One region of the Bradyrhizobium sp. 25ACV genome, then DNA from elsewhere that is predicted to be linked to it. Evidence: predicted binding sites of a transcription regulator. Region 1 holds the regulator's gene; each other region holds the start of a gene.
The links. Region 1 encodes LexA, which represses DNA repair genes until DNA is damaged. Its sites were predicted from a motif close to TGTTCNNNNTGTGTTCNG; they were not measured.

Region 1 (10,381 bases):
CACCGAACCCTTGCCGAACGAGCGCGTGCCGATGATGGTCGCACGCTTGTGATCGTGCAGCGCACCGGCCACGATCTCGGAAGCCGAGGCCGAGCCGCCATTGACCAGGACCACCAGCGGCTTGCCCCTGGTGAGGTCGCCGCCATGCGCGGTGAAGCGCTGGGTCTCTTCCGGGCTGCGGCCGCGGGTCGAGACGACCTCGCCGCGCTGGAGGAAGGCGCTCGACACCGAGACGGCCTGATCGAGCAGACCGCCCGGATTGTTGCGCAGGTCCATCACGTAGCCGGTGAGCTTCTCCTGCGGCACCTGCTTGGAGATCGCGGCGATCGCCTTCTTCAGGCCGTCGGTGGTCTGCTCGTTGAACGAGGTGACGCGGATATAGCCGATGTCGCCGTTCTCGACGTGGAAGCGCACCGGGCGCACGTGGATGATCTCGCGCGTGATCGCGACGTCGAGCGGCGCGTCCGCGCCCTTGCGCACGATCGTGAGCTTGGTCTTGGTATCGACCGGGCCCTTCATCTTGTTGACGGCCTGCTCGAGCGTCATGCCCTGCACGGCCTCGCCGTCGATCTTGCTGATGAGGTCGCCGGACATCAGGCCGGCCTTCGAGGCGGGCGTATCGTCGATCGGCGAGACGACCTTGACGAGACCGTCTTCCATCGTGACCTCGATGCCGAGGCCGCCGAACTCGCCGGAGGTGGTCTCCTGCATCTCGGTCCAGGCCTTCGCGTTCATGTAGCGCGAATGCGGATCGAGCGAGGTCACCATGCCCGTGATCGCGCCTTCGATCATCTTGGCGTTGTCGGGCTTCTCGACATAGCTCGCCTTGACGCGCTCGAACACCGTGCCGAACAGGTTGAGCTGGGAATAGGCATCGTCCGCGCTCGCTGCCGCCCGTGCCGCCCATACACCACCGTGCGGGCTGGCGACCAGAAGGGTGAGACACGCTCCGGTGAGCGCGCCCAGAGGGAACAGCAGGGTTTTCCGCATGGATGGGCTTGCCTTTTTGCTTGGCGGTTCGCTTGAGCTTGCTTGGGCTCGTCTCTCGAGACTTGGGAAGCACACTTGGGAAGCGCCATGCAATTGGCGATCCAGCCCACTTCTCACAATACCATTCTGGTTTCTTCAAGGCCGGGACGCACCGCCGACCGGTACACCGCAGAAATCGCTTCGTTCGGACCTAAACTTTTGGCAACGTTGCAGGACTGGCCCGCCCCAAAGGTACCTAAAGGGGGAATCGGTGCGCCCGTCCACGCCGCGCAGCCATGCCATTTTAGGATGGTTTTGGAGCGCTGGACGGGTTAGGCGATGACACAAGGCTTCAAATTCTCGGGAGGATAACAATGAACGAAGCACCCCGGATCCGGCCGGAACGGAACGTCGAGCTCGGCGCCAGCAACGAGCCGTTCCAGAACCTGCACGAATTCATTCGGAAAGCGCGGGCCAACCTCAACCAGAACGCCTGGGATTACATCGTCGGCGCCGCCGAGACCGAAACCACGATGCGCCGCAACCGCATGGCGCTGGACGAGATCGCCTTCCGCCCGCGGGTGCTGCGCGACGTCCGCAAGGTTGACGGCTCGGTTCAGCAGTTCGGCCGCAAGATGCGCCTGCCGGTGGTGCTCGCCCCCGTCGGCGCGCTCGAGATCTTCGACCCGGATGGCGCGGCGAGCGTCGCGCGTGCTGCCGGCACCTTCGGTGCGGCGCACATGCTGAGCTCGGTGTCCGAGCCCGGCCTGGAGCAGACCGCCGAAGCCGCGCCGGATGCGCTGCGGCTCTATCAGCTCTATGTCCGCGGCGACGATGCCTTCGTCGCCGATGTCGTCAGCCGGGCCGAGAAGAGCGCCTATGCCGCCTTCTGCCTGACCGTCGACACCGCCCATTACAGCCGTCGTGAACGCGACATCGCCAAGCGCTACGTTCGCGAGAGCCGCCTGCGTGCCACCGGCGGCGATTTCCAGAAGGGCCTGGAGTGGCGGACCGTGAAGATGATCAAGGACAAGTTCAGGATTCCGCTGATCCTGAAGGGCATCGCCACCGCCGAGGACGCCCTGATCGCGGTCGATCACGGTGTCGAATGGATCTACGTCTCCAACCATGGCGGCCGCCAGCTCGACCACGGCCGCGGCGCCATGCATGTGCTGCCCGAGATCGTCGAGGCCGTGAAGGGCCGCGCCAAGATCATGGTCGACGGCGGCATCTGTCGCGGCACCGACATCGTCAAGGCGATCGCGGCGGGCGCGGACATGGTCGGCATCGGCCGGCTGCAATGCTGGGCGCTGGCGGCGGCTGGCGAGGCCGGCGTCGCGCGGATGCTGGAGCTGCTGGAGGACGAGGTGCTGCGCTGCCTCGGCCTTTTGGGCGCCACGTCGTTTGCCGAGGTCGACAAATCCTGCCTGCATCCGGTGACCGCCACCAACGCGCCGAGCGTGTTCAGCGCATTCCCGCTGTTCGACCATGATCCCTATCGATACTGAGTGAAAAGGACGCAATGACTTCGCTCTCTCCCGGCAGCGCAGATGCGCTGCTGTTCGATCTCGGGCGCGTGGTGCTCGACATCGATTTCTCCAAGGCGATCGCCTGCTGGGCGGGACATGCCGGCTGCCAGCCCGAATCCATCGTCGCGCGCTATGTGCGCGACGAGGCCTACCGGCTGCACGAGGTCGGCAAGATCAGCGACGAGGACTATTTCGCTTCGCTGCGTGCTTCGCTCGGCATCGGCATTTCGGACGCGCAGTTCCTGGAAGGCTGGAACGCGATCTTCGCCGGCGAGATGCCCGATATCGCCGAGCTGCTGCCGCGTGCGGCGAAGCAGATGCCGCTCTACGCCTTCTCCAACACCAACCGGCCGCATGTCGACTATTTCTCGAAGGAGTATGGCGAACTGCTCGGCCATTTCCGCGCGCTGTATCTGTCGTCCAGCATCGGCCTGCGAAAACCGGACGCGGAGGCTTTCGACCATGTCGTCGCCGCGATCGGCGTGCCCGCAGGACGCATCGTGTTCTTCGACGATCTCGCCGAGAACATCGAAGGCGCGCGGTCGCGCGGGCTGACGGCGGTGCATGTGACGTCGCCGCGCGACGTCGGGAACGCCTTGAAGGCATTGGGCATCTGACGATCTCCGCTCAGCGGGAGGCGCAACGTCGGGCAGCCTTCCCGGAACCAATTTTGCCCAAAATGAGGAACCAGAGCGTTTTGTGCATTTTTGTACGGAGTTCCGGGAACGGAATGACCCCTTCCGGACTCTTGAGTCCGTTGGGACTTCTACACCGGACTTATGGACGTGCTGGGCAAAACCTATCTCACCAAGCAAGCCTCTCTCCTGCTTGAATTCGCAAGAACCACCTCGGATTCTGACCTGTCCGCCAAGCTGATCAGCAAGGCCGCCGACCTGAAATCCCAGGCCGATCCGCTGCCCGACAAGGATCAAGGCCCGAAGGCTCCCGACGTCGCGCTGGACGACGGGCCGGACCGGCCGAGCGGGAGTTGAGCGATGTTGGCCGTGGCACTCGTCATTCTCGTCCTCACCATGGCCACCCTCCTGCTGATCGGTCTCGTTCTCTGGATCATGCCACGCCAGGCCTGAGCCTGCCTTCCATCCAGGGCTGAAAGCGGCAGGATAAATCGTGCCCGCTCCGCAATTTTGCCTCTGCTCCCGCGCTCGGTTAGAAGACTGTCGGAACATTTCGTCCGAACGTGCCGAGCAGGAGTTTCGCCGTGGCCTTGATGCCGGTTTCCGACGCCCTTGCTGCGGTGCTGGCGGGTGCAGCGCCGCTGCCTGCAGAGACGGTTTCGCTCGACGAAGCCTACCATCGCGTGCTCGCGCAGGACGTCGCTGCGCGGCGCACCCAACCGCCCCAGGCGATGTCGGCGATGGACGGCTATGCCGTGCGCGCGGCCGATGCGGCGACAATCGATTCAAGGCTGATGATGATCGGTGAGGTCGCAGCGGGCCGTCCGTTCGCGGGAAAGGTCGGCGCCGGCGAAGCCGTGCGGATCTTCACCGGGGGCGTCGTTCCCGACGGCGCCGATGCTGTCGTGATCCAGGAGGACACGATCGCCGAGGGCCAGCACATAACGATCAAGGAAGCCGCGATCGTGGGTCGGCACATCCGCCCCGCCGGCGTCGATTTCCGCGAGGGCGACGTTCTCCTGTGCAAGGGAACCCGTCTGACGGAGCGCGATCTCGCCCTCGCCGCTGGAATGAATCACCCGCTTCTCGCCGTCTGCCGCCGTCCGAAGGTCGCGATCCTCGCCACCGGCGATGAACTGGTGATGCCGGGCTCAACGCCCGGGCACGGCCAGATCGTCTATTCCAACGGCTATGCCCTGCACGCGCTCGCCCGCAGCGAGGGCGCCGAGACCATCGACCTCGGTGTTGCCGCCGATACGCTGGAGGCCACCACCGCCGGCATCCGCCGCGCGCGCGAAAGCGGCGCCGACGTCCTGGTTACGACCGGAGGCGCATCGGTCGGCGACCACGATCTGGTCCAGCAGGCGCTCAAGGAAGAAGGCATCGCGATGGCGTTCTGGAAGATCGCGATGCGGCCCGGCAAGCCGATGATGCACGGACGGTTAGGGACGATGGGCGTCATCGGCCTGCCCGGCAATCCCGTATCGTCCTATGTCTGCGCCTTCCTGTTCATGGTGCCGCTGATTCGCGCGCTGTCGGGCCGTTCGGTGATTCATCACCATCGCGAGCGCGTCGTGCTGGGCCGCGATCTCAGCGCCAACGACCAGCGCGAGGATTATCTGCGCGCGCGCCTGGAAAAGCGCGACGATGGCACGCTCGTCGCCCTTCCCGTCAGCCATCAAGACTCCTCTCTGCTTGCGAATCTTGCTGCAGCACAGGTACTTCTCGTGCGCGCACCGTTTGCGCCAAAGGCCGAGGCCGGCAGCCCCTGCGAGATGCTAAGGCTCCCCGTCTGACCTGCGCGGCCACACGCATTCCGCGAGCTTCGCTCTGTTCACGGTAAATTAAGCAGTTGCGGAACATGTATCGAACATATAGTGTCCGTTCATGATTTGTTTCGAGGATGTAGCGGCTTATCGCTGAATTCATCGTCTCGGAATCGAACGACATCAACCGGGGGACTTTGGTCGAGATGTTAACGCGCAAACAATACGAGCTTCTGCGGTTCATCAGCGAACGCTTGAAGGAAAGCGGCGTGCCGCCGTCCTTCGACGAGATGAAGGATGCGCTCGATCTGCGCTCGAAGTCAGGCATCCACCGCCTGATCACCGCGCTCGAAGAGCGCGGCTTCATCCGCCGCCTGCCCAACCGCGCCCGGGCCATCGAAGTGATCAAGCTGCCGGAGCTCCAGGCTGCCGCCGGCAACCGACGCGGCTTCACGCCAAGCGTCATCGAGGGCAATCTCGGCAAGGTCCGCGCGAGCTCCAGCGCGTCCGCGGACGAGGGCGAGCGGCCCGTTGCGGTGCCGGTGATGGGCCGCATCGCGGCCGGCACTCCGATCGAGGCATTGCAGACCCGCAGCCACACCATCAGCGTGCCGCCCGACATGCTCGGCTCCGGCGAGCATTACGCGCTCGAAGTGCGCGGCGATTCCATGGTCGAGGCCGGCATCCTCGACGGCGACATGGCGTTGATCCAGCGCAACGAGAGCGCCGATACCGGCGACATCGTGGTGGCGCTGATCGACGACGAGGAAGCCACGCTCAAGCGTTTCCGCCGCCGCGGCGCCTCGATCGCGCTGGAGCCCGCCAACGCCGCTTATGAGGTGCGCATCCTGCCGCCGAACCGCGTGAAGATTCAGGGCAAGCTGATCGGGCTTTATCGCAAGTACTGATACCGGAACTACTCATACCGGAAGTACTCAGCGCCTCGCGCGCGCCTTCGATCGGCATCGCCGATCAGAGATTGGAGCGGATGATGGTCCGCTCCGGCTGGATAGTCTTTCTGGTACTGCACAGATTATCTGGCCCCTCCTTGTCCGCGACATCCCCGGCAGGCCGCGCGAAGCAACATCGCTTCGCGGCCTTTCGAGGTCGAGGGGGACAGCCCGAATGCGCCAGATCGTTTGAGCGCAACCGCAGCAACGCTGGGCGCGTCATCATGTCGGCCAGGACACGGCCGTGATCTAGAAAATCCGCAACGACCGCGATGCAGCGCGTACACAGCCGAGCTGGCGATACTCGGGCTGGCTGGTTTCGCCGGTCGTTGACGCGCGCCTGCCAAATGCACGGAAGCCGACTTTGTTCCTATCGAATTCGGAAAAGATGGAAAAGATAATGTGATCGGGGCTCGCGGATCCCAGCCGCAGATTTGCCTACAACCAAGCAGACCGTCACGTGCTTCCACTCTGGTAGGGGCCTGCGCCTCCGAAAGAGGTGCGGGTCGCTATCTCTGCATTGAGGAGCACCCGATGTGTGACTACAGCCTGCATGCCGTCGCGACGCGCCCCGCAGAAGTCGGCGAGACGATCGTCACGACAACATTCCGCGGCACCTCGACGCGCGGCTTCGCCTCCGAAGCCGATCTCTCCGTCGCAGTCTGCCTGCTGCCGGGAACGGAGCTCGCTTTCGCCGACAACGTCCGTTACGACAACCGCTGGATCTGGACGCGCACCGTCAACTCCCGCGTCGGCAAGTTCGGCAAGATCGATCCGCACATTCCCGATCGCCATCATGATGCGATCGAATTCCCGGACGGCAAATCCGTGCTGGTGACGCAGCTCGTCGAAGGCCAGCGCGCAACCGTGCTGCAACTGCCCGTGACCCAGCCGATCGGCGAGCGCGAGCACAAGCCGCAGATCATCGCCGACAGTCGCCCGACGGTCACGCGACTGCCGATCGGCTGACGCCCTCCGGCCGACGGGTCGAGGGCCAGGATTGAAATGCCGTCGCCGGCCGAGGCCGGCGAGCCCGGTGGGTTTTTGTTTCACGAAATTCGAGCGGCGAACCTCGTCGCCGCACGAAGTTTGGGCCGTCCTGCCTGAATTTTGAACCTCCGCTCCGCAGCCAAATGACCGATGCTGTCGTGGTTTGAGGCGGCGGACACGCTCGATGAAAACCTTCATTCGCGTCGTTGAACTCTGGGTGCCTGACCGGACGCGCATGCGGCTGGAATTCGGCGGCGGCCTCTACGATGAAGGGCTGTCCGCGTTCAAGGCCTTCAGCGAAGAGCTGAACTTCGGATATGACGAGGGGCTTCCAGGCAAGGCCTGGGCCTGCGGCCATCCAATCATCCTCACGAAATTCGCCAACTCCTATTTCAAGCGGACCGATCAGGCCGTCGCGGCCGGCCTCACTTGCGGCGTGGCGGTGCCGGTGTTCGCAGGCGAATTCCTGCAAGCCGTGATGGTGCTGTTCTGCGGCGGCGACGAGGCGCATGTCGGCGCGATCGAACTCTGGCACAACGATCCTGATCTCTCCCACGAGATGGGCCTCGTCGACGGCTATTACGGCGCAGCTGACATGTTCGAATTCAACTCCCGCCACACCAGATTTCCTCGCGGCTTTGGACTGCCCGGACGCACCTGGAAGGCTGGCCTGCCGCTGATCATCAAGGACTTGCACGACGCCAAGAGCTTCCTGCGCTGGGAGGACGCAGCCAAGGTCGGGATCAATCTCGGCGTCGGCGTGCCCTACCGAACCGGCACCGACCAGACATGGGTCCTGACTTTCCTCTCCGCGCAGGCAACGCCGATTGCGCGGCGCTTCGAGATCTGGGTCCCGAACGAGGCCCGTTCCGCGCTGGTCTTTCGCGCCGGCGATTGCAGCGCGCACACCGACCCTGCCGCGCTCTATGCGACCAGATTCATCTCCCGAGGCGAAGGCAGCATCGGCGGCGCCTGGGCCACCGGCATGCCGGCGCTCAGCGACGATCTCACCCACGACGGCTCGGTCGCCGGCTCGGACGCCTGCGCAGCCGGGCTGGACCGAATGGTGGCCCTGCCAGTCATCGGCAACGCAAGGCTCGAAGCTGTGCTGGCCTGGTATCTGTAATCAATCGCGTCAATCGTCGGCCTGCAAGTCGGTCTCCGATGGCGTTGCGTCGCGGCTGCGGGGAGCCGCCCTCGGCACAAGCCTGCCGTCGAAGTCCCCTTCGCCCGCACCGGCCGGTAACCACGGGCGGTTCGTGCCTCTCGCCCTCACCGCCTGAACCGAAAAGCCGTCGCCACGCTGGGTCAATGCCAGCGCGCCCTGGCGAGCGAGCCGCTGCCGATCCACCACCATCGCCGCACAATCGGGCGGCGCGGGCCTTGACGTCACCACCAGTGCGGCCCGGCCGCAATCGTCGGCCAACGCGTCAATGCGCGAGGCCAGCGCGACCAGCCGTCCGTCCGCGAGCGGCGTCACGCAGCCGGACTCGTCGCACGATATGCCGCTCGCCAGCGCGCTGCTGCCGGCATCGCGCGGATCGGCGTCGGCAGACAACCACTCCTTGAGCAGGAAATTGTCCTTGCCCGCCCTGATCAGATGCAAACGCCCGTCCCCGCCCCGCACCGCGACGCTCGCGCCATCCCCGGCAATCAGGATATCGGGCTGCCGCACCGACAGCCCCCAGCCGATGGAAACCAGCAGCACCATGGCACCGCACCAGCGCAACGGCGTGCGCAACAGGCCCATCACGATGATCCCCAGGCTCGCTGCGATCAGCGGCGCGATGCCGAACGCCGGGATGCGGCCGACCGCGCCTGGCAATGCCGCCACCCAGCGCGAGACCGCGACCATCCAGTCGATCCCGATCCCCATCAGCCACCAGAACACGCCGTCGAGCCCGAACGGCGCTGCGAGCAGGCCCAACAGCCCGGCCGGCATCACCAGCGCAGAGACCACCGGCATCGCGCCGAGATTGGCGAGCACGCCGTAGGGCGTGACGCGGTGGAAGTGGAAGGCGGCGTAGGGCGTGGTCGCAAGCCCGGCGATCAGCGAGGCCAGGAACAGCATCGCGATCTCGCGGCCGCCCCACATTGCGACGCGCGCGGTCGCCGAATGATCGGGTGAGGCAAACAGGTTCGGCATGCCGATCTGTACCAGCGCGACGAGACCCAGCGTCGCGGCAAAGGACATCTGGAAACTCGGATGCACAAGCGCTTCCGGCGCGACCGCGAGCACGATCAGCGCCGCCACCGCGAGCGTACGGAAGGTGATGGCGCGGCGATCGACCATCACGGCGATCAGCACCACCGCCGTCATGAAGAACGAACGTTGCGTCGCGACCTCCGCGCCAGACAACAGCAGATAGAATGCAGCCGCGACCAGCGCCGCGGCCGCCGACCATTTCTTGATGGCAAAGCCGGCCGCCAGTCCCGGGACCAAGGCCAGCAGTGCGCGCACCGCGAAGAAGACCACGCCGGCGACGACCGCCATGTGATAGCCGGAGATCGACAACACGTGCCCCAGCCCCGAGATGAACATCGCGTCGTTGACCGGCGTGGAAATCGCATCGCGCCGCCCGGTGAGCAGCGCCGTCGCGATCGCGCGGTTGTCACCCTCGAGCATGGCGCGGATGCGGGCGTCGATCGCATCGCGCAGGCCCTGCATGAAGGCCGCATAGCGCAGCCGCAGGCCCCCGGCATCGGGCGAGATTGAAGCCGTGATCGCGCCCATCACGAAGCCGGAGGCGCCGATGCCCTGAAAGAACATATCGCGCGAAAAATCGTAGCTGCCGGGGCGCACCGGCGAGAGCGGCGGCATCAGCCGGGCCTTGAGCTGCACGAAGCTGCCGACCTCGGGCGCAGTGCCCTTGCGCACCGACAGGCGGACGCGTTCCAGCTTGACCTCGCTGCGCTGCGCCTCCATGGCCGTGACGCGCAGCACGAAACGATCGGTGCGCTCGCGGATGTCGCGGGCCTCGACGAAGCCCGACAGCGCCACCGAATAAAGCGGCTTGGCCAGCACGGGGTGGGCGATGCGCGCCGTCTTCCAGGTCGCCACGGCAAAGCCGGAAGCGACCGCCGCAATCATGATCGCAGGCGCAAACAGCCGGCTCCTCCGCAATAGGATCGCGCCAAGCAGGAGCACGGCCGCCGTTGCTGCGACGACCCATAACACCGGCTCGTGATCAGCAGCGAAGTAGAGCGCGATGCCGCCGCCGAACGCGACCGGCACCCACGGCAGCAGGCGCCCGGGACCGGCCTCGGCACGGGCCCATTCACGCAGCGTCTCGATGATTGCCGGCCAGGCGCCAAAGCCCGCCGGCGCGAGGCCGCCAGCCGGTGCAGCACGGCCGACCGGCCACGTCCCGGCGACTCCCTGGGAGCGTATTGGCCGGCCCGGCTCCGCCATGTCCCTGCACCTTACGCGACGCGACTGGCACTGAGGCTACCGGAACGTGCGGCTCCGCGAATAGCGGTACAGATCGGGAACGCGAGAAGGCGCCCCCTACTTTTCCTCTTCCATGGTCACGGCGACCGAC
Region 2 (10,381 bases), on a different contig from region 1:
TGGCATTCGCCGCAATGCGCCAGCGCTTCGACAAGATACGCGCCGCGATTCCATTCGGGGCTCTTCGAAGTATCAGGCGCAAAGCGCGTGTCCGGATTGAACACGGCCGACCAGACAATCATCGCCCAGCGCTGGTTGAACGGGAACGACAGCGTATTGTCCGGCGCCTTCGCGCGCACCGGCGGCAGGCTGAACAGATAGGCCTTCACCGCCAGCACGTCCTCGTCGGTCATGTAGGTGTAGGACGTGTACGGCATCGCCGGATAGAGCCGGGCGCCGTCGCGACGCTGGCCGTGCTGGACCGCGTTCAGAAAATCCTGGTCGCTGTAATTGCCGATGCCGGTGTCCTTGTCCGGCGTGATGTTGGTCGAATACAGGGTGCCGAACGGCAGCTTGAAGCCGAGCCCGCCGGAATAGTCCTTCTCGCCGGGCTTGGTGTGGCAGACCATGCAGTCGGCCGCCTTGGCGAGATATTCGCCGCGATCGACCAGGCTCGCATTCTCCAGCCTGGCCGGCACGCCGGTCGGCTTGCCGGCGCGGTAATCCGCCAGCGCCACCTTCGTGCCGCCGGCGAAGTCGAGCGGGCCGGGCCCGCGGATGATCCAGACGCCGAGCCCTGCTGCGACGATCGCGATCGCAGCGACGCTTGTGAGAATACGCATCTTGCCGCTCATGCCTTCTTCCCCGCAGCCAGCAGTTTTCGGTCAATAGGCAGGCGCCGCAGCGCCACGCCGGTTGCGGCAAGAATCGCGTTGCGCAGCGCCGGCGGTCCGGCGTTGACGCCGGCCTCGCCGATGCCGCCGGGCGCTTCGCCGCTCTTGACGACGATCACTTCGATCTTCGGCGTCTCGTTGATGCGCATCATGCGGTAGTCGTGGAAGTTCGATTGCTGCACGCGGCCCTTCTCGATGGTGATCTCGCCATAGAGCGCGGCGGTGAGGCCGAAAATCAGCCCGCCCTCGATCTGCGCCCTCACCGTGTCGGGGTTGACCGCGATGCCGGTGTCGACCACCGAGGTGATGCGGCGGAGCGTGATCTCGCCGATATCGTCGATCTCGGCCTCCACCACGGTCGCGATGAAGCTCGCGAATGACGGCTGCACGCAGACGCCGCGGCCGACGCGCGGAGGCAGCGGTTGACCCCAGCCGGATTTCTCCGCGACCTGGTTGAGCACCGCGAGCATTCGCGGGTTCTTGGTCAGCATGGACTTTCGGAACTCGATCGGGTCCTTGCCGGCCTTGCGCGCGAGCTCGTCCATCGCGCATTCGACCGCGAACACGTTGTTGTTGGGGCCGACGCCGCGCCAGAACCCGGTCGGCACCGACAGCGGCTCGGCGCGGACATATTCGACGTGGAAATTGGCGAAGTCGTAGGGTGCATCGACCGCGGCATCGATCGCGTCGATGTCGATGCCCTTCTGGAACGCCGGCGGCAACCAGCGCGCCAGCACCGCGGAGCCGGCGACCTTGTACTTCCACCCCGCGACCTTGCCGTCGACCAGCGACGCCGTGATCTGGTCGCGATAGACCGGGCGGTAGACATCGTGCTGGATGTCCTCCTCGCGGGTCCACACCACCTTCACGGGGTAGTCGACCTGTTTTGCGATCTTCACCGCCGCGATCACCATGTCGGGCTCGAGCTTGCGGCCGAAACCGCCGCCGAGCAGATGATTGTTGACGATGACCTTGTCGACCGGAAGCCCAGCGGCCTTCGCCGCCTCCGACTGCACGCGCGTCATGATCTGCGTGCCGGTCCAGATCTCGCAGGAGTCGGGCTTCACGTGCACGGTGGCGTTGATGGGCTCCATCGATGCATGCGCCAGGAACGGCAGCTCGTAAGCCGCCTCGAACTTGTCGCCGCTCGCCAGCGCCTTGGCGATGTCGCCGTCGGATTTGGCGACCGCGCCGTCCTTCTGGCTGGCCTTGCGCAAATCGTCCCAGACATCCTTCGTGGTGATCGCAGCGTTGGGTCCCTCGTTCCACTCGATCTTGAGCGCTTCGAGGCCCTTCTTGGCCGCCCACATGTGATCGCCGATCACGGCGACCATGTCGTCGAGCACCACGACCTTGCGCACGCCGGGGAGCTTCACCGCGGCGCTGTCGTCGATCTTGCCGACCTTGCCGCCGAACACGGGGCAGGCGGCGACCGTCGCGAACTTCATGCCGGGGAGGATCGCGTCGATGCCGTAGACGGCCTTGCCGTTGACCTTGTCGGGCGTGTCGAGCCGCTTCAGCGGCTGGCCGATGATGACGAAGTCCTTGGGGTCCTTCAGCGCGACATCCTTCGGCGGGGTCTGTCCCTGGGCAGCGAGCGCCAGCGCGCCGTAAGCGAGCTTGCGGCCGCTCGCTTCGTGCGCGACTTCGCCCTTCGACGCCGTGCAGCTCGCGGGCTCGACGCCCCATTGGGCGGCCGCGGCCTGTACCAGCATCGCGCGCGCGGTGGCGCCGGCCTTGCGCAGCGGCGTCCACCAGGCGCGGATCGAGTTGGAGTTGCCGGTGACCTGCAGGCCGAAGGTCGGATTGCCGTAGAGCTTGTCGTTCGGCGGAGCGTGCTGCACCTCGACCCTGCTCCAGTCGGCATCCAGCTCTTCGGCGAGCACGGCGGAGATCGAGGTGTAGGTGCCCTGGCCCATCTCGACCTGCGGCATCATCAGCACGGTGCGGCCGGTCTCGTCGATGCGGATGAAGGCGTTGGGCGCGAACTTGCCCTCGGTTGCATCGCGCGGCTGCACCGGTTCGTTGACGGCCGCGCGCAGCGGCAGATGGAAGGCGAGCAGGAAACCGGTGGCGAGACCGCCGGTCAGCAGCGCGCGGCGGGAGACGCTGTGATGTGCATTCATGGTGGACCTCAGGACTGACGGCCGTTGGCGGCCTGCTTGACGGCCTCGCGGATGCGGACATAGGTGCCGCAGCGGCAGATGTTGCCGGCCATCGCGGCGTCGATGTCGGAATCGTCAGGCCTGGGTGTAGCGGCCAGCAATGCGGCGGCCGACATGAGCCGCACTGGATCACTTCGAGGTCGAGCCAGGCCTTCTGCACTTTCGCGCCCGCAGGCGTGCTGCCGACATGTTCGATCGTGGTGATGGCGCGGTTCTCAACCGCGCTGACCGGCAGGACGCAAGAGCGAACCGCCTTGCCGTCGACATGCACCGTGCAGGCGCCGCATTGGGCGATGCCGCAGCCGAACTTGGTGCCGGTCATGCCGAGGATGTCGCGCAGCACCCACAGCAGCGGCATCTCCGGTGGCGCGTCGAACGATTTCGTTTCGCCGTTGATGGTGAGTACAGTTGCCATATGCATCCCCTTGCTCGCTCGATCGCTTGCGGCGATCTAGTCAGCGAATTCGCGCGCGACAATAACGATACGAAACGATGAAGCGTCGCAATCTCCGGCAATGCATATTTGCGCTGCCGACGCGTCAGCCCATGACGTTCACGAATTTGTGCGGCGCTCGCGGCCAGCGTTTTGGGCTCATTGATATGATAATCGTCATGTTTTGACGCTTTTTCGGCGCGCGCGTCGTCGATCACCGCAGATTGTCGTGCGGATGCGTAAAATCATGCGATGACGAAATACGTGCGATTGGGAAAGTCGTGGCTGAGAGTACGGCCGAAATCGTTGTGCCCTCTCCCCTTGTCAAGAAGAGAAGGGAAGAGAGGGATGACAATTTCGAAGTAGTGGCATTCGAGTCAAAGCCCGCCGCGGCCTGCCGGCATAAGCCATTGATTTCGCACGCCCCGGCTACTGTGCAGGGGGTTGTTTTCGAGTTTTTTGTTTTGGGAGCCCCGGAACGCCGTCGCGCCGGCCCTCAGCTCTGCCGAAAACCCATCCGGAAGGCGCCCCAGTGCTTGCCGCGGATCACGATCGGCGAGGACAGGTCCTTCATCAGCACGAACTGCCCGCCGCCCATGTCGCGGCGATAGGTCTGGAGCAGGAACGGCTTGCTGTTCGCCGCGACCTTCTGCACCGCGCGATCGTTGAACAGGCGGCGGTTGCGGCAATTGGCGTTGTTCCAGACCGGATCCTTGCCCTGCGGCAGGCGGTAATTGGGGTTGTGGGTCGGCAGATAGCCGCCCTTGGCCCAGGCGACGCAGAACACGATGCGGGGATCGGATTTCTGGATCGGATCCTGGATTGCGGGCAGCACGCGGTCGGTGAAGTCGACGTAGTTGGTGAGGTACTGCTTTGGATCGGTGCCGGGAATTTCGCGATACGTCTCGTCCATGAGCTGGTCGAGCGTGATGTCGCCGCGATCGATCGCGGCCTCGAACTCGGTCGAGATCCGCTTCGCGGTCTCGACGACGATTCGGATCAGCGGAGCGTCCGATGTCTCCACGCCGCTGTCGGCGATCATCGCTATCAGGCCTTCGGAGGTGTCGAGCAGCTTTGTCACGCGCTGATCGGCGTTCTTGAGGTCGCGCGAGGAGAGGTCGACGCCCTTGGCGAGTTCGTTCAGCTCGCTGATGACGGTGTCGCAATGCCCGAGATTGGAGGTCGCCGCGCGCGTGACGCTGCCGATCTCCGCCTCCACGGAGGCGAAGCCCTGCTGAACCCGCGAGATGATGCCGGAGATCTGCTGGGCGCCTTCGCCTGCGGTCTTGGCGCGCTGCGAGGCGTCGCTGCTCTCGCCGATCAGGCCTTCGATCTGGCCGTCGAGATCGCGCACGGTGTCGGAGATCTGGTGCGTAGCCTGGCGGGTGGCTTCCGCGAGGTTCTTCACTTCGCTTGCGACCACTGCGAAGCCGCGGCCGGCGTTGCCGGCGCGGGCGGCTTCGATGGTTGCGTTCAGCGCCAGCAGATTGGTCTGCTTCGCGATCGCCTCGATCGAGCCGGAGACTTTCGCGACCTGCGCCAGCGCCGAGCCGACGGCGGACAGGCGCGCTTCGATGCGCTCCACCGCCGCGACGAGCTCGGAGATGTGGTTGACCGCGGTGTCGACGGCGCTGCGCGACTGTGCGATCTCGCCGACCGCCGCGGACGTGGTGGTTTGCACGGCCTGCGAGGCATTGGCGATATCGTGGTTGGCCGAGACCATCGTCTCGGCGGTCTCCTGGAGATGGTGGAACCGTTCCGACTGGTTTGCGACGCGGTTTGCGACTTCCTGGACGTTGCCGGCGATATCGGCGAGTTCCACGCCGAGGCCGCCGATGCGATCGGCAAGCTGATCGATCAGCCGCTCGGCCAGCGTGCGATTGGAGCCGGTGTCCATGACTGCAAGTTGTACGACGGACATATTCGATGAGTCCTCCAGTCAGAGCCGCAACCCGGCTCACGGCGGCATTCCCATTCCAGTTCAGCTTAAAGGGATGATTCGCAGTCGGCGTCTTGCCTGAGCGTGCACTCAGGCGCAATTCGCGCCTTATTTCTCTATTCCGCTCGAAAAACTGCGGGACATTTTTTCGGGCTAGGCTCTAGAGCTTGTAAGCCGTGCGGAATCCACCCCAGTGCCGGCCCTGCACGCGGATTGGAACGTCGATCTCGCGCATCATCACCGTATTCCCATTGCCCATGTCGCGCGCATAACTCTGCACCAAGTACGAGCGCAGGTTGCGTGCGGCCGCCAACCCCGCCGGATCGTTGAATATCCTGCGGTTGCGACTATTGGCTGTATTCCAGGCGACGTCGCCCGGCCGCTGCGGGTGCGAATAGATCTTGTTGTGCACCGGCAGGAAGCCGTTGCGGTCGACCATGGCGCAGAACGCCAAGCGCTGGTCCTTGGCCAGAAAGACCTCCTGGAACGGCGGCAGCGCGCGGTCGGCCCAGTCGAGATATTTCGTGCGGTATTGCTGCGGATTGGTCCCGGCGATTTCGGCGTAGTCGGTGTCGAACAGGTCGTCGATTCTGACTTCGCCGCGGGCAACGGCCTGCTCGAAGATCGCGGTCAGCGCGTTGCCCGCTTCCATGGCGCGGGTGACGAACTCCGTGTTCTCTTCGTGGATCGACCAGAGCCTGTCCTCGATCCTTTCGCTGAGCTCGGCATTGGGACCGACGAATTGCGCGCGGGCCCCGGCCTTGGATTGCTCGACCACGCGCAGGCGGCAGGCGCCGACGGCTTCGAGGGTGCCTTCGATGATCGCTTGCGGTGCCAGCCGGCCTGCATCCGCGCCGCCGATCAGCACACCGTCCATCGAGATTTCATAGATCGGCATCACGCCGCGCAGGCTCTCGAACTTGAGATGGCAGGGCAGCCGTTCGGTCTTGCGGCGGTCGTCGTGCTCGCTCTGGCGGAGCAGCACGGCGCAGCGCGATTTCAGCTTCTGTGCGAAGGTGGCGACGGCTTTGCCGGCACTGGCGACGTTCTCGCCATGGCTCTCGGCCGCCTTGGTCGCGGCATCGATCTCGGCTGCGCTCTCGCCGACCGAGACGATGAACTCCGAGGCGCTGGCGGCGTTGCCGGAGACTTCGCTGGTGGTGGCGTTCTGTTCGGCCACCGCGCCGTTGACAGTCTCGAAGACCGGGCGGATCGCCTCGATCGCTTGCGAAATGCGGTGCACGGCATCCGCAGAGCCGGCGGCGTCGCGCTGCAGTGCGTCGATCTTCTTCGTGATCTCTTCCGTCGCCCCTTGCGTCTGCACCGCGAGGGCTTTGACCTCGGTTGCGACGACCGCAAAGCCTTTGCCCGCAGCGCCTGCGCGTGCGGCCTCGATCGTCGAGTTGAGCGCGAGCAAAGTTGTCTGCCGCGCGATCTGGGCGATCAGATTGACGACATTGCCGATGGCGGCGGAGGATTCGCGCAGGCGATCGACATTGGCGCGGGCTTCCTGCGCCGCGGCGCTGGCCTCGTCGGCAAGCTTGCCGGCCTCGCGAACCTGCGCCCCGATCCCCAGCGCGGATTGGGTGAACTTGTCGGCGGCGTGGGCGAAGGTGGAGGCGGTCGATTGCGCGGCATTGGTCCGGCCGGTCAGGGCGTCGGTGCGGTCGCGAATGGCGGCAAGCGTCGATGCGGTCGCTTCGGCGCCGCCCGCCACCGAATTGGCGGCGCGCTCGAGCTGGCGGATCATCGCGCCGAGCTCGAGTTCCAGCAATTCCAGGATCTCCCGCGCCGAATCACCTTCGACCGGGGCGGGCTCGGACTGGGCCGCCGGCGGCGCGGCCTCTGCGGCTGCCACCGGCGCGGCCATATCCGGCAGACGCTTCCGAAATAGTCCGAATGCCATCAGGTCTCTCTTGTCGGGGGACGCTCGGAGGTTATTTTCGCAGGCTGGAATGAAGTCAGGGTTAACGATGCCTCACCTCTAGGCAGGGACCTGTACGGTGTTACCTTAAAGCATCCGAGACCCTTTCATTCCGGTGGGTTGGCGGCCTATAAGGCCGCGTTTCCCACCCTCATTGGCGTACGATTCCAAGAGACCCCGAGAGACCACGCATGGCCGGACATTCCCAATTCAAGAACATCATGCACCGCAAGGGGCGGCAGGATGCCCAGAAGTCGAAGCTGTTCGGCAAGCTGGCGCGGGAAATCACCGTCGCGGCCAAGCTGGGCACGCCCGACCCCAACATGAATCCCCGCCTGCGCGCCGCCATCATCGCGGCGCGCCAGGAGAACATGCCGAAGGACAATATCGAGCGCGCCGTCAAGAAAGCGCTCGGCAATGAGGGCGAGAACTATGACGAGATCCGCTACGAGGGCTATGGCCCTGGCGGCGTCGCCGTCATCGTCGAGGCGCTGACCGACAACCGCAACCGCGCCGCCTCCGACATCCGCTCCTTCTTCACCAAGTCGGGCGGCAATCTCGGCGAAACCGGCTCGGTGTCCTTCATGTTCGATCGCACCGGAATCATCGAATACGACCGCAGCGTGGCCTCCGACGACGCCGTGCTCGATGCAGCGATCGAGGCCGGCGCCGACGACGTCGTCTCCGGCGAAACCGGTCACGAGATCTACGCCTCGACCGAAGGCTATCGCGACGTCGCCAAGGCGCTGGAAGCCAAGTTCGGCGAGCCGCGCAAGGCCGCGCTGATCTGGAAGCCGCAGAACACGGTCGCCGTCGACGACGAGACCGGCGAGAAGCTGCTCAAGCTGATGGATCTGCTGAACGAGCACGACGACGTCCAGCACGTCTACGCCAATTTCGAGGTCTCGGACGCGCTGGTCGCGAAGATGGGCGGCTGACGTCGATCGTGTCCCGGACGCGCTGCAGCGTGCAACGCTGCTGCGCAGAGCCGGGACCCTGACACCTCGAGTACCGGTGACAACTGGGCCCCGGTTCAGCGCCGCACCGCTTTGCGCTGCGTCGCGCCCGGGGCACGAGACCGACACTTCCCCTGTTACTTCCGTTCTGTTTCTGTTTCCCCCACGGCGGCCAGCCGCTATCACTGGCCCATGACTACGCTCCCGATTCGTGGCCCCGTTCGCATCATCGGCATCGACCCTGGCCTCCGCCGCACCGGCTGGGGCGTGATCGAGGCTGAGGGCAATCGCCTGATCTACGTCGCCTGCGGTTCGGTGGAACCGCCGGACGATTTGCCGCTGGCGCGCCGGCTGCTCGCGATCCACGAGGGGCTCGCGTCCGTCCTGTCCGACCACAAGCCGATGGAAGCTGCGGTCGAGCAGACCTTTGTCAACAAGGACGGCGTTGCGACGCTGAAGCTCGGCCAAGCCCGCGGCGTCGCCATGCTGGCACCCGCGATGTTCGGTATCTCTGTCGCCGAATACGCGCCGAACCAGGTCAAGAAGACCGTGGTCGGTGCCGGCCATGCCGACAAGCAACAGATCGCGATGATGCTGAAAATATTGCTGCCCAAGGCCGAGCCGCCGTCCGCCGACGCCGCCGACGCGCTCGCCATCGCCATCACCCACGCCCATCACCGCCAGAGCACCGCGCTCAGGCTGAAGGTGGCGGGGCTATGATCGGCAAGCTCAAGGGCCTGATCGATTCCTATGGCGAGGATTATGTGCTCCTCGACGTCGGCGGCGTCGGCTATCAGGTGCATTGCTCGGCGCGTACACTGCAGCATCTGCCCTCGCCGGGAGAGGCTGCCGTGCTGTCGATCGAGACCTATGTCCGCGAGGACCAGATCAAACTGTTCGGCTTCCGCACCGACCAGGAGCGCGAATGGTTTCGCCTGCTCCAGACCGTGCAGGGCGTCGGTGCCAAGGTCGCGCTCGCCGTGCTCGGCACGCTGGCGCCGGCCGATCTCGCCAATGCCATTGCGCTGCGCGACAAGGCCGCGGTGGCGCGCACGCCCGGCGTTGGTCCCAAGGTCGCCGAACGCATCGTCACGGAATTGAAGGACAAGGCGCCGGCTTTCGCCAATGTCGATCCGGCTGTGGTGCATCTTGCCGGCGCCGTCGACGACCAGCGCGCGCCGCGGCCCGTCGCCGACGCGATCTCCGCGCTGGTCAATCTAGGCTACGGCCAGCCGCAGGCGGCCGCCGCCATTGCATCCGCATCGCGCAGCGCGGGTGAGAGCGCCGAGACGGCGCAGCTCATTCGCCTCGGCCTGAAGGAACTGGCGAAGTGAGCGATCCCAAGGCCAACCGCATGGTCTCGCCCGAGCGCCGCAGCGACGATGTCGGCGACACCGCGCTGCGCCCGCAATCGCTGTCCGATTTCGTCGGCCAGCAGCAGGCGCGCAAGAACCTCTCCATTTTCATCGAGGCGGCGCGCAAGCGCGGCGAGGCGCTGGATCACGTGCTGTTCGTAGGTCCCCCCGGCCTCGGCAAGACCACGCTGGCGCAGATCGTGGCCAAGGAGCTGGGCGTCGGCTTTCGCGCGACGTCAGGGCCGGTGATCGCCAAGGCCGGCGATCTCGCAGCTCTCCTCACCAATCTCGAAGAGCGCGACGTGCTCTTCATCGACGAGATCCATCGTCTGAGCCCGGCGGTGGAAGAGGTGCTCTATCCCGCGATGGAGGATTTTCAGCTCGACCTCATCATCGGCGAGGGCCCGGCGGCGCGCTCGGTGAAGATCGAGCTGTCGAAATTCACCCTCGTCGGCGCCACCACGCGTGCCGGGCTGCTCACCAATCCCTTGCGCGATCGTTTCGGCATTCCGGTGCGGCTCAATTTCTACACGATCGAGGAGCTCGAAAGCATCGTCAGTCGGGGCGCGCGCGTGCTCAATGTCGGCATGAGCGCCGACGGCGCCAACGAGATCGCGCGCCGCGCTCGCGGCACGCCGCGTATCGCCGGCCGCCTGCTCCGCCGCGTGCGCGATTTCGCCTCGGCGGCCGATGCCGACAAGATCGACCGCAAGATCGCCGACCACGCCCTGAGCGCGCTCGAGGTCGATGCCGCGGGCCTCGACGCGATGGACCGTCGCTACCTCACGACCATCGCGATGAACTATGGCGGCGGCCCGGTTGGCGTCGAGACCATGGCCGCCGCGTTGTCCGAGCCGCGCGATGCGATCGAGGACATCATCGAGCCCTATCTGATC
Region 3 (10,381 bases), on a different contig from region 1:
TGTGAAGCGTCCGGGCAGAAGTTTTGCCGCGAGCAGCAGATCCGGCGCGCCGGCGCTGTGGCCGATGCCGTAGATGTTGCGCAGCTCGAGTGCATCGACCACCCGGCAGACATCCTCGGCATAGTCCAGGAAGTGATAGGCGCCGGGCTTGTGGCTCGCTCCATGGCCGCGGCGGTCGAGCGCATAGATCGTATAGGCCGATGCAAGCTTGCGCGCGACCTCGTCCCAGACGTCGGCGACGAAGCCGGTGCCATGCACGAGCAGAGCAGGCGGCTTGCCGCTTTCGCCCATTGCAACATGGCGATCGCTGCGTCGGCGGGGCCGATTGAAAAGCGGTGAGGATTGATCATGCGACAGGATGCTACTTCGCATCCTCCAAAATCATCGTCGCGCCCTTCTCGGCGATCATAGCCGTCGGCGTATTCGTGTTGCCCGAGGTGATGGTCGGCATGATCGAGGCGTCGACAATGCGCAAGCCACTGAGGCCGTAGAAGCGCAGCCGCTCGTCCACCACCGCCATGGGATCGCTCACCGCGCCCATCTTGGCGGTGCCGACGGGATGGAAGATCGTGGTGCCGATATCGCCGGCAGCCTTTGCGAGCGATGCATCGTCGTCGCCAACGGAGGGACCCGGCAGATATTCGCTCGGGCGATATCGTGCCAGCGCCTTCTGCTGCATCAGGCGGCGCGTGGTGCGGATGGCGTCGGCGCCGACCTGGCGGTCGTCGTCGGTCGACAGATAATTCGGCGCGATGATCGGCTTCTCGTCAGGGCTCGCCGAACGCAACCGCACGGTGCCGCGCGAGGTCGGCTGCAGATTGCAGGCGCTCACCGTGATCGCGGGGAAGCGGTGCAGGGGATCGCCGAACTTGTCGAGCGACAGCGGTTGCACGTGGAACTGGATGTTGGCGCGGGCGCGCGTCGCATCCGAGCGGGTGAAGATGCCGAGCTGCGACGGCGCCATGGTCAGGGGACCGCGGCGGCGGAAGGCGTAGTCGAGGCCCATCAACCCGCGGCGGAACAGGTTGTAATAGGTCTCGTTCAGCGTGCGCACGCCCTCGACCTTGTAGATCGCACGCTGCTGCAGATGGTCCTGCAGATTGCGGCCGACGCCGGGCTTGTCCATGACGATGTCGATGCCGAGCGGCGACAGCCAGTCGGCGGGGCCGATGCCGGAACGGTGCAGCACCTGCACCGAGCCGATCGAGCCTGCCGAGAGGACTACCTCGCGTTTCGCACGCGCTTCGATCATCTCGCCGTTCTGGATGAAACGCACGCCGACGGCGCGGCCTTGCTCGATGATGACGCGGTCGACCAGCACATGCTTCTCGAGCCGCAGGTTCGGGCGGTTCAACGCAGGCTTGAGGAAGCCGCGCGCTGAGGACCAGCGCCGACCGCGCTTCTGGTTGACGTGGAAGTAGCTGGTTCCTTCATTGTCGCCGGTGTTGAAATCCGGGATGCGCTTGATGCCCATCTCCTCGGCGGCATCGCCGACGGCATCGAGAACGTCCCATGACAGCCGCGGCGCCTCGATGCGCCAGCCGCCGCCGGCGCCGTGATGCTCGCTCGCCCCCAGGAAGTGATCCTCGAGCCGCTTGAACAGCGGCAGCACATCGTCATAGCCCCAGCCGGTCATGCCGAGCTGGCGCCAATGATCATAGTCGGCAGCCTGGCCGCGCATCGAGATCATGGCGTTGATCGCCGAGCAGCCGCCGATCACCTTGCCGCGGGGATAGGCGAGCGAACGGCCGTTCAGGCCCGGCTCGGCCTCGGTCTTGAACATCCAGTCCGAGCGCGGATTGCCGATCGCAAAGAGATAGCCGACCGGGATATGGAACCAGATCCAGTTGTCGTCGCCGCCGGCTTCGAGGACGAGGACGCGATTGCCGGGATCGGCCGACAGGCGGTTGGCGACGATGCAGCCCGCCGTACCTGCCCCGACGACAATGTAATCAAATTCACCTTCGAGCCGTCTCGGCATTCTGCTTCCACCCAACCGGCGTCATGCCCGGGCTTGTCCCGGGCATCCACGCACTTTCTGTTCTAATAGTCAGACGTGGATGGCCGGGACAAGCCCGGCCATGACGAGAGGACAGGGTTACCCTCGGCCGGCGGCAGTTGGGTGGACTGGCGCTTGCATGGTAGACAGTCCTGCATTTTCAACAAAGCTTGAGACCCTCCATGCCCATCGTGAACCGCGTCGCCGACCTTCAACCCGATATTCAGGCCTGGCGCCGGGACATCCACGAGCATCCCGAGCTGCTGTATGACGTCCACCGCACCGCAGCATTCGTCGCGGACCGGCTGCGCGAGTTCGGCTGCGATCAGGTCGTCACTGGGCTCGGCCAGACCGGCGTGGTCGGGGTGATCAAGGGCAACAAGCCGGCCGGCGAGGGGCTCAAGACCATCGGCCTGCGCGCCGACATGGATGCGCTGCCCGTGGAGGAGCAGACCAACCTGCCTTACGCCTCCAAGACCCCGGGAAAGATGCACGCCTGCGGCCATGACGGCCACACTGCGATGCTGCTCGGGGCCGCCCGCTACCTCGCCGAAACCCGCAATTTCGCCGGCGATGCGGTCGTGATCTTCCAGCCCGCAGAGGAGGGCGGCGCCGGCGGCGCGGCCATGGTCAAGGACGGCCTGATGGAGCGCTTCGGCATCGAGCAGGTCTACGGCATGCACAACGGCCCCGGTATTCCGATCGGCTCGTTCGCGATCCGGCCGGGTCCGATCATGGCGGCGACCGATGAGGTCGACATCATGATCGAGGGTCTCGGCGGTCATGCCGCGCGTCCGCACAAATGCATCGATTCCGTGCTGGTCGGCGCGCAGGTGATCACCGCCCTGCAGTCGATCGTCGCGCGCAGCGTCGATCCGCTGGAATCGGCCGTGATCTCGATCTGCGAATTCCACGCCGGCAACGCCCGCAACGTCATTCCGCAGACCGCGACGCTGAAGGGCACCATCCGCACGCTGTCGCCCGAGGTGCGCAAGCTGGTCGAGAAGCGCGTGCATGAAGTGGTGGCGGGCGTCGCGCAGATCACCGGTGCCAAGATCGACCTGCGCTACCAGCGCAACTATCCGGTCGTGAACAACCACGCCGCGGAGACCGAGGTGGCGCGGCGCATTGCGAAGCAGGTTGCCGGCGATGCCAACGTGCACGAGATGCCGCCGCTGATGGGCGGCGAGGATTTCGCCTACATGCTGGAAGCGCGCCCCGGCGCTTTCATCTTCTGCGGCAACGGCGACAGCGCCGGCCTGCATCACCCCGCCTACAATTTCAACGACGAGGCGATCGTGTTCGGCACGTCCTACTGGGTCAAGCTGGTGGAGGAATCGTTGGCGGCGTCGTGAAGGGCGTCGAAGCACAAATGAAAAGGGCCCGTGCATCGCACGGGCCCTTTGTTTTTGAGTGATGCAATCCGCTCAGAAGATCCGCGAGAAGATCACGTAGAGCGTGGCCGACAGCATGATCGCGCAGGGCAGCGTCAGCACCCAGGCCATCAGCAGATTGCGGATGGTCGCCATTTGCAGGCCCGAGCCGTTGGCGGCCATGGTGCCGGCGACGCCGGACGACAGCACGTGGGTGGTGGAGACCGGCAGGCCGAACACGTCGGCGGCGCCGATCGTAGCGGCGGCCACCAGCTCGGCCGAGGCGCCCTGTGCGTAGGTCAGATGGCTCTTGCCGATCTTCTCGCCGACCGTGATCACAATGCGCTTCCAGCCGATCATGGTGCCGAGGCCGAGCGCGATGGCGACGGCGACCTTCACCCAGGTCGGGATGAACTTCGTGGCGCTGTCGAGCCCGCCCTTGTAGGCGTTCAAGGTCGCAACCTCGTCCTTGTTGAGGTCGTTTTCCTTGTCCTTCATCAGGAAGCGGATCGCTTCCGAGGTCAGGTACATGTCGTTACGGGTGTTGCCGACCACTTCCGCCGGCACCTTGTTGAGCGTGCCGTATTTCGCGACCTGGTCGCCGACATCCTTCACCAGCACCGACAGCGAGGGGTAGGTGCCTTCGCTGATGTGGTGCGAGGTGATGTACTGCGTCACCGCAGGACGGGGATCGCCGATGATCGAGTGACCGGCACCCTTGGCCGCGATCACCTTGGACGCGGCATCCGAGACCTTCTGGAACTGGGCGACCTGGGATTCCGGCAGCGCGCGGTTGAGCGCATAGGCGGTCGGCACGGTGCCGATCAGGATCAGCATGATCAGGCCCATGCCCTTCTGGCCGTCGTTCGAACCGTGCGCGAAGCTGACGCCGGTGCAGGTCGCGATCAAGAGGCCGCGGATCCAGAGCGGCGGCGCCTTGTTGCCTTCGGGCGCAGCATACAGGGCCGGGTTGCGTACGATGAACTTGAGCAGCAGCAGCAGCGTCGCGGCGCAGATGAAGCCGAACAGCGGCGACAGCAGCAGCGCGTAGCCGATCTCGGTCGCCTTGGTCCAGTCCACGCCCGAGGTGCCGTCTCGGCCGCGCATGACGGCGTTGGCGACGCCGACGCCGATGATCGAGCCGATCAGCGTGTGCGAGGAGGAGGCGGGCAGGCCGAAGAACCAGGTGCCGAGATTCCACAGGATCGCGGCGATCAGCAGCGCGAACACCATCGCGAAGCCGGCGCTGGAGCCGACCTGCAAGATCAGTTCGACCGGCAGCAGCGAGACGATGCCGAACGCCACCGCGCCGGAGGACATGAGCACACCGAGGAAGTTGAAGAAGCCCGACCACATCACCGCGACTTCGGCCGGCAGCGAATGGGTGTAGATCACGGTCGCCACCGCATTGGCGGTGTCGTGGAAGCCGTTGACGAATTCGAAGCCGAGAGCGATCAGGAGTGCGACGAACAACAGGATGTAGGGCAGGTAGCTCGTCACGCGCGCGCCGGTCGCGTTGACGTCGACATAGATGCTGTAGGCGACGAACAGCAGGCCCGCGGCGAGGATGCCGAAGAACAGGATCATCGTCAGCGGATTGAAGCCCTTGTCGAGATTTGGCCGCGAGGCCGGCTGGATCGGCGCGGGATCGGCTACCGCGCGGTCGAATGCTACATCGGTCATGTCTGGACGCCCCTTAACTTTGAAGTAAGGGTATTGTCCGCGATGGATTTGAAGGCTGGATGACAAGCGGCGGTTGAAAACCGTTTTCCTGCCAGTATTTAGGCGGCCCGCGCGGCTTTCTTCTGCAAGCCGGCAGCGATCTTCAAATCTTCGACAAAGCGCTGATATTCCAGAACCTTGGCTTCCGGATCGGGCAGCCGCAGCAGATAGGACGGGTGCACCGTCACCAGCGCTTTGCGTCCGTCGGGAAGATCGATGAGCCGGCCGCGGGTCTTGCCGATGGGAGTGATCTTGCCGAACACGCTTTGCGCGGCGGTAGCGCCCATCGCCACGATCAGATCAGGCTGAATTGCCAAGACTTCCCGCTCATACCATTGCCGGCAGGCTCGGATCTCAGGCGTATTCGGCTTCTGGTGCAGGCGGATCTTTCCGCGCGGTACGAATTTGAAGTGCTTCACCGCATTGGTGACATAGACCTTCTTGCGATCGACACCGGCCTCCTCCAGCGCACGGTCGAGCATCTGGCCGGCCGGACCAACGAAGGGATGGCCGGCGAGGTCTTCCTTGTCGCCGGGCTGCTCGCCGACCAGCATGATGTTGGCGGATCTCGGGCCTTCGCCGAACACGGTCTGGGTCGCGTCCTTGTAGAGATGGCAGGCGCGGCAATGCGCGGCCTCCTCGCGGAGCGCTTCGAGATCGTCGGCAGCTCGCTTGCGTTTCATCGGAGCCTCCGGCCGCTTCTGAGGCTTGTGCGGATCGGTTGCGGCATTGGCGATCATGGTGCCGGTCATGCGTTCGGCGTCCTCGATCAAGGGCTTAATGATCGAAGCCTCGGGCAGGTTCCTCCAATATTTCTTCGGCATCTCGGCCTGCATCGCCTTCACCTTGAGCCGGGCCGGATTGAAGATGCTGGCGTAATAGCGCCGCCAGGTTTCCTCCAGCCGGTCTTCGCCCGGTGCTTCGCTCTTGCTGACTCCCGGCGTGAACGCGAGCGCGTGGCCGTCCCAATGTGCGCAGAGGTCCGGCGTCAGGATCGACCAGGGCATGTCGGCAAAGCGTTTTGCGAAGAACGGAGCTGCGAGCTCGACGATGTGATGCTCCGGCTCGAACCAGGCGACGTAATGCGCCTCGCGTTCCCTGCCGATCTCGCGGAAGCGGACGAAGGCGTGCATCTTGTGCTCGTCGCGATGGACCGCGCGGGCCATCGCCGTAACTTGCGCGACGTCAGGGTCGGTCGCGACCTCGATGAGATCGTGGTTGTCCTTCAGCCGAAACAGCAGCCGATAGAGGATCGCAAAGCGCTCGCCATCGCGATGCAGGATTGCGGCCTGGGCTAGTTCGACGAATTTTGCGGAGACATTGAAGGTGCCGTCGTTCACCTCGAGGATTGGAGACGGCGCGGGCGGTGCGAACAAATCGGCTTCGCCGCCCTGCACGGTCCAGGTGACATCGGTGGGCTGCGCGTGATGAAGCACGAGGCTGCGCGCGGCTTTGCGCCAGCCGTCGAAATCGGTTTCGGTGTCGAGGGTGATGTACTGCATCAGAAGCCAAACCCCAGTTGAGTTGCTTTCGGCTTGAAGCGCTCGATCAGCCCGGCGGCATCGAGACGATGCGGCGAGGGCCGGTGATCGCTGAGGACGATGAATGGCAATGCCTTGTGCTTGGGCACGTGCAGCCGGGCGAGATCGGCGAGGCGGATCGTGGTGGTGCGCCGTGTTGCAATGATGCGCTCGACCGCCTTGGTGCCGAAGCCCGGCACGCGCAGCAGCTCCTCGCGGCTGGCGCGGTTGACGTCGAGCGGGAAGCGGTCGCGATGGCGTAGCGCCCAGGCCAGTTTTGGATCGATGTCGAGCGGCAGCATCGCGCTGTCGTCGACGATCTCCGCAACGTCGAAGCCGTAGAACCGCATCAGCCAGTCGGCCTGGTAGAGCCGGTGCTCGCGCAGCAGCGGCGGCTGCACCAGAGGCAAGGCGCGGCTGGCGTCGGGGATCGGGCTGAAGGCGGAGTAGTAGACGCGCCGCAGCCGGTAGGCGCCGTAGAGATTGGCGCTGGTGTGGAGAATGGTGTGGTCGGAGGCAGCATCAGCGCCGACGATCATCTGCGTGCTTTGGCCCGCTGGCGCGAAACGCTGCGGCTTTGCCTTGGTCTTCGCGCTGCGGCCTTCCTCGGCCTCGTCCAGCTTCAGCCGCAGCCGGCCCATGGTGCGGCGGATCGCGCGCACGTCCTTCTCCGGCGCGAATTGCTGCAGGCTCGTCTCCTCGGGCATCTCGATGTTGATGGAGAGACGATCGGCATATTTGCCGGCTTCCGCGATCAGCGCATCATCGGCCTCGGGAATGGTCTTGAGATGGATATAGCCGCGGAAGTGATGCTCCTCGCGCAGTTTTCGCGCGACGCTCACCACCTGCTCCATGGTGTAGTCGGGGCTGCGGATGATGCCGGAGGAGAGGAACAGACCCTCGATGTAATTGCGCCGGTAGAAGTCGAGCGTGAGCTTGACCAATTCGTCGACGGTGAAGCGGGCGCGGGGCACGTTCGAGGAGGCGCGGTTGACGCAATAGAGGCAATCGTAATTGCAGGCGTTGGTCAGCAGCACCTTGAGCAGCGAGATGCAGCGTCCATCAGGCGCGTAGGAATGGCAGATGCCCATGCCGGGCGCGGTCGACCCCATGCCCTTGCCGTCGCTGGAATCCCGCTTCTCGGTGCCGCTGGAGGCGCAGGACGCGTCGTATTTGGCGGCGTCCGCCAGGATTTCCAGCTTGCGTTGTACGTCCATCTTGGAATCCCTTTGATTCAACTCATGAATCTATTTGCGCGCCAATTCGATTGACTCTCTACGCGCCGTTAGCTTTATATTAGAACATATCATGAACAAATGAGCCAGCCGCTGGTTCTCTTTTTGAGAGCCATCGGCAATCACCTCTGAAGGAGCGGCGAGCATGAGCGGCGCACGTCAAAGCGCGCTTGCGACCTTGCGCGGCCAGATCGAGCGCATCGAGACCGCGGAGGTCGTGCATCAGCACGATCGCGTCGCACTCGGTCACAGCGAAGCCGACAACGCGCTGAAGGGCGGGCTCGCGCGCGCGGCGATCCACGAGGTGTTTTGCACTGGGTCTCAGGGGACGGCCGCGACCGGCTTCGTCATGGGGCTTGCCGGGCGCGTCTCGGCGCAGCGGCCGCTGCTGTGGGTACGGCAGGATTTCTTGGAGATAGAGGCAGGCGCGCTGTCGATGAGCGGGATCGCCGAGCTCGGCCTCGATCCGCGCCGCGTGGTGATGGTGCGCGCCGCCGATGTCGAGAGCGCGCTGCGCACCTCGGCCGATGCGCTCGCCTGCGATGCGCTGGGCGCCGTCGTGCTCGAGCTCTGGGGCGAGACCAGGCAGTTCGATCTCGTGGCGAGCCGCAAGCTGACGCTGGCCGCGCAAGGCTCCGGTGTCACCGGCCTGATGCTGCGGATGGCGGCGCAGCCGCTGCCTTCGACCGCGGAGACCAGGTGGATGCTGCGCGCGGCGCATTCGCCGCCGGGGTCGGTGTGGGACGCATGGGGCGCGCCGCGCTTCGATGCCGAACTCTTGCGTAATCGTCATGGCCCGTGCGGCCGGTGGATCATGGAATGGAATTGTGATGAGTGCCAGTTCAGTGAACCGTCGACGTATTCTCAGCCTGTGGCTGCCACGACTGCCCATCGACCGGATCCAGCGGTTCTTCAACAGCGCCGGGCTGGGTAAAACCAATAATGAGCCGAGCATCGTCGTCATCAAGGACAACAATGCGCTGGTGATCCATGCGCTGGACGAGGCTGCCGAGCGTCTCGGCCTGTACATCGGTCAGCCGCTCGCCAATGCGCGGGCGATGTGCCCGGATTTGCGCGTGTTCGATGCTGATGTCGCGGCCGATGCGAAGACGCTTAGCGACATCGCCGACTGGTGCGACCGCTTCACGCCGCTGGTGGCGCTCGATCCGCCGCATGGGCTGTTCCTCGATATCACCGGCTGTGCGCATCTGTTCGGCGGCGAGGCTGCGCTGTTGCAAGCGCTGGTTCGTGCGCTCGGCCGACAAGGCTTTGCCGTCAGCGCGGCCATCGCCGGCACCTCGGTCTGCGCGCGTACGCTGACGCGGCAGGCGACGGGCACCATCGTTGCCGATGGCGAAGAGGCGAGGGCGATCAGCCGGTTTCCGGTGTCCGCGCTCGGTGCGGGCGAGGCCATCACCACCGGCCTGCGCCGCGCCGGCCTCAAGACCATCGGCGACGTCGCTGCGCGCTCGCCGAGCGAGATCACGGCGCGGTTCGGGGCGCGGTTCTCAACCTTGCTCGCGCATGCGTTGGGGCAGGGTGATGCGCCGATCAACCCGCGAAAGCCGCTGCCCGATTACATCGTCGAGAAGCGTTTCGCCGAGCCGATCGCGACCGACACCATGATCGCGATGACGCTGTCGCGGCTCGCCGATACGCTGATCGCGTCGATGGAGAAACAGGGCAAGGGCGCGCGCCGACTGGAAGCCGCGTTCTTCCGCACCGACGGCGTGGTGCGCGCGATCATGGTCGAGACCGGGCGGCCGGTGACGCGAAGCGCGGTGATAGATCGTCTGTTCCGCGAGCGTCTCGATGCGCTCGCCGATCCCCTCGATCCCGGTTTCGGCTTCGACATGGTGCGGCTGTCGGCGAGCCGCACCGAGATCGTGGTGCAGGAGCAGCGCGATCTCGACGCCCATGTCCACGACAATGACGAGCTTGCCGCGCTGATCGACCGCATCGCCGCGCGCATCGGCGGAAAGCGCGTCGTCGTGCACCTGCCTGAGGATACCCATATCCCCGAATGTGCGGTGATGGCCGCGCCGGCGCAGCATCATCTCGCTGCTGCCATGCAGGCTGAATGGCCGGCACGGACCGAGAGCGAGCCGCCGCTGCGCCCCTTGAGGCTGTTCGACAAGCCGGAGCCGATCAAGGTGCCGTTCGCGGCCGTGCCGGATGGTCCGCCGCATCAGTTCACCTGGCGCCGCGCGCTGCATGCCGTGGTGCGGGTGGAAGGACCCGAGCGTATCGCGATGGAATGGTGGCGGCAGGACGGCAAGCAGCTGACCCGGGATTACTTTCGCATCGAGGACGCCGAGGGCCTGCGCTTCTGGATTTTTCGCGACGGACTTTACGAGGGGGAGGTGTTCGACGGCGACGGCGAGCCTGCTTCTCCCGGCTGGTATGTGCACGGTCTCTTCGCATGAATAGCCCCGCTTATGCCGAAATCGGCATCACCACCAATTTCTCCTTCCTGCGTGGCGGCTCGGATCCGCGCGCCTATGTGCATCAGGCGAGCAAGCTCGGCATTCC

Region 2: ruvC (crossover junction endodeoxyribonuclease RuvC) is a predicted target of LexA. The motif match lies at 8,275-8,292, and genes of this name have one in related genera.
Region 3: RAD04_RS01770 (ImuA family protein) is a predicted target of LexA. The motif match lies at 7,912-7,929, and genes of this name have one in related genera.

The regions. Positions count from the first base shown of each region.
Region 1 is NZ_JAVAYO010000006.1:51,145-61,525, forward strand. Features, by position in the region: gene RAD04_RS15375 (S41 family peptidase) at 1-990, opposite strand, end outside; gene RAD04_RS15380 (alpha-hydroxy acid oxidase) at 1,344-2,477, shown strand; gene RAD04_RS15385 (HAD-IA family hydrolase) at 2,492-3,115, shown strand; gene RAD04_RS15390 (hypothetical protein) at 3,284-3,490, shown strand; gene RAD04_RS15395 (molybdopterin molybdotransferase MoeA) at 3,718-4,929, shown strand; gene lexA (transcriptional repressor LexA) at 5,106-5,807, shown strand; gene RAD04_RS15405 (hypothetical protein) at 6,384-6,818, shown strand; gene RAD04_RS15410 (GAF domain-containing protein) at 7,024-7,965, shown strand; gene RAD04_RS15415 (ComEC/Rec2 family competence protein) at 7,975-10,251, opposite strand; gene RAD04_RS15420 (DUF2171 domain-containing protein) at 10,348-10,381, opposite strand, start outside.
Region 2 is NZ_JAVAYO010000002.1:137,335-147,715, forward strand. Features, by position in the region: gene RAD04_RS04405 (c-type cytochrome) at 1-674, opposite strand, end outside; gene RAD04_RS04410 (xanthine dehydrogenase family protein molybdopterin-binding subunit) at 671-2,839, opposite strand; partial or broken gene RAD04_RS04415 ((2Fe-2S)-binding protein) at 2,848-3,293, opposite strand; gene RAD04_RS04420 (methyl-accepting chemotaxis protein) at 3,808-5,232, opposite strand; gene RAD04_RS04425 (methyl-accepting chemotaxis protein) at 5,411-7,156, opposite strand; gene RAD04_RS04430 (YebC/PmpR family DNA-binding transcriptional regulator) at 7,366-8,112, shown strand; gene ruvC (crossover junction endodeoxyribonuclease RuvC) at 8,323-8,850, shown strand; gene ruvA (Holliday junction branch migration protein RuvA) at 8,847-9,464, shown strand; gene ruvB (Holliday junction branch migration DNA helicase RuvB) at 9,485-10,381, shown strand, end outside.
Region 3 is NZ_JAVAYO010000001.1:405,385-415,765, reverse strand. Features, by position in the region: gene RAD04_RS01800 (alpha/beta fold hydrolase) at 1-372, opposite strand, end outside; gene RAD04_RS01795 (GMC family oxidoreductase) at 362-1,981, opposite strand; gene RAD04_RS01790 (M20 aminoacylase family protein) at 2,182-3,354, shown strand; gene RAD04_RS01785 (inorganic phosphate transporter) at 3,427-5,055, opposite strand; gene RAD04_RS01780 (UdgX family uracil-DNA binding protein) at 5,154-6,596, opposite strand; gene RAD04_RS01775 (putative DNA modification/repair radical SAM protein) at 6,596-7,831, opposite strand; gene RAD04_RS01770 (ImuA family protein) at 7,995-8,783, shown strand; gene RAD04_RS01765 (Y-family DNA polymerase) at 8,680-10,275, shown strand; gene RAD04_RS01760 (error-prone DNA polymerase) at 10,272-10,381, shown strand, end outside.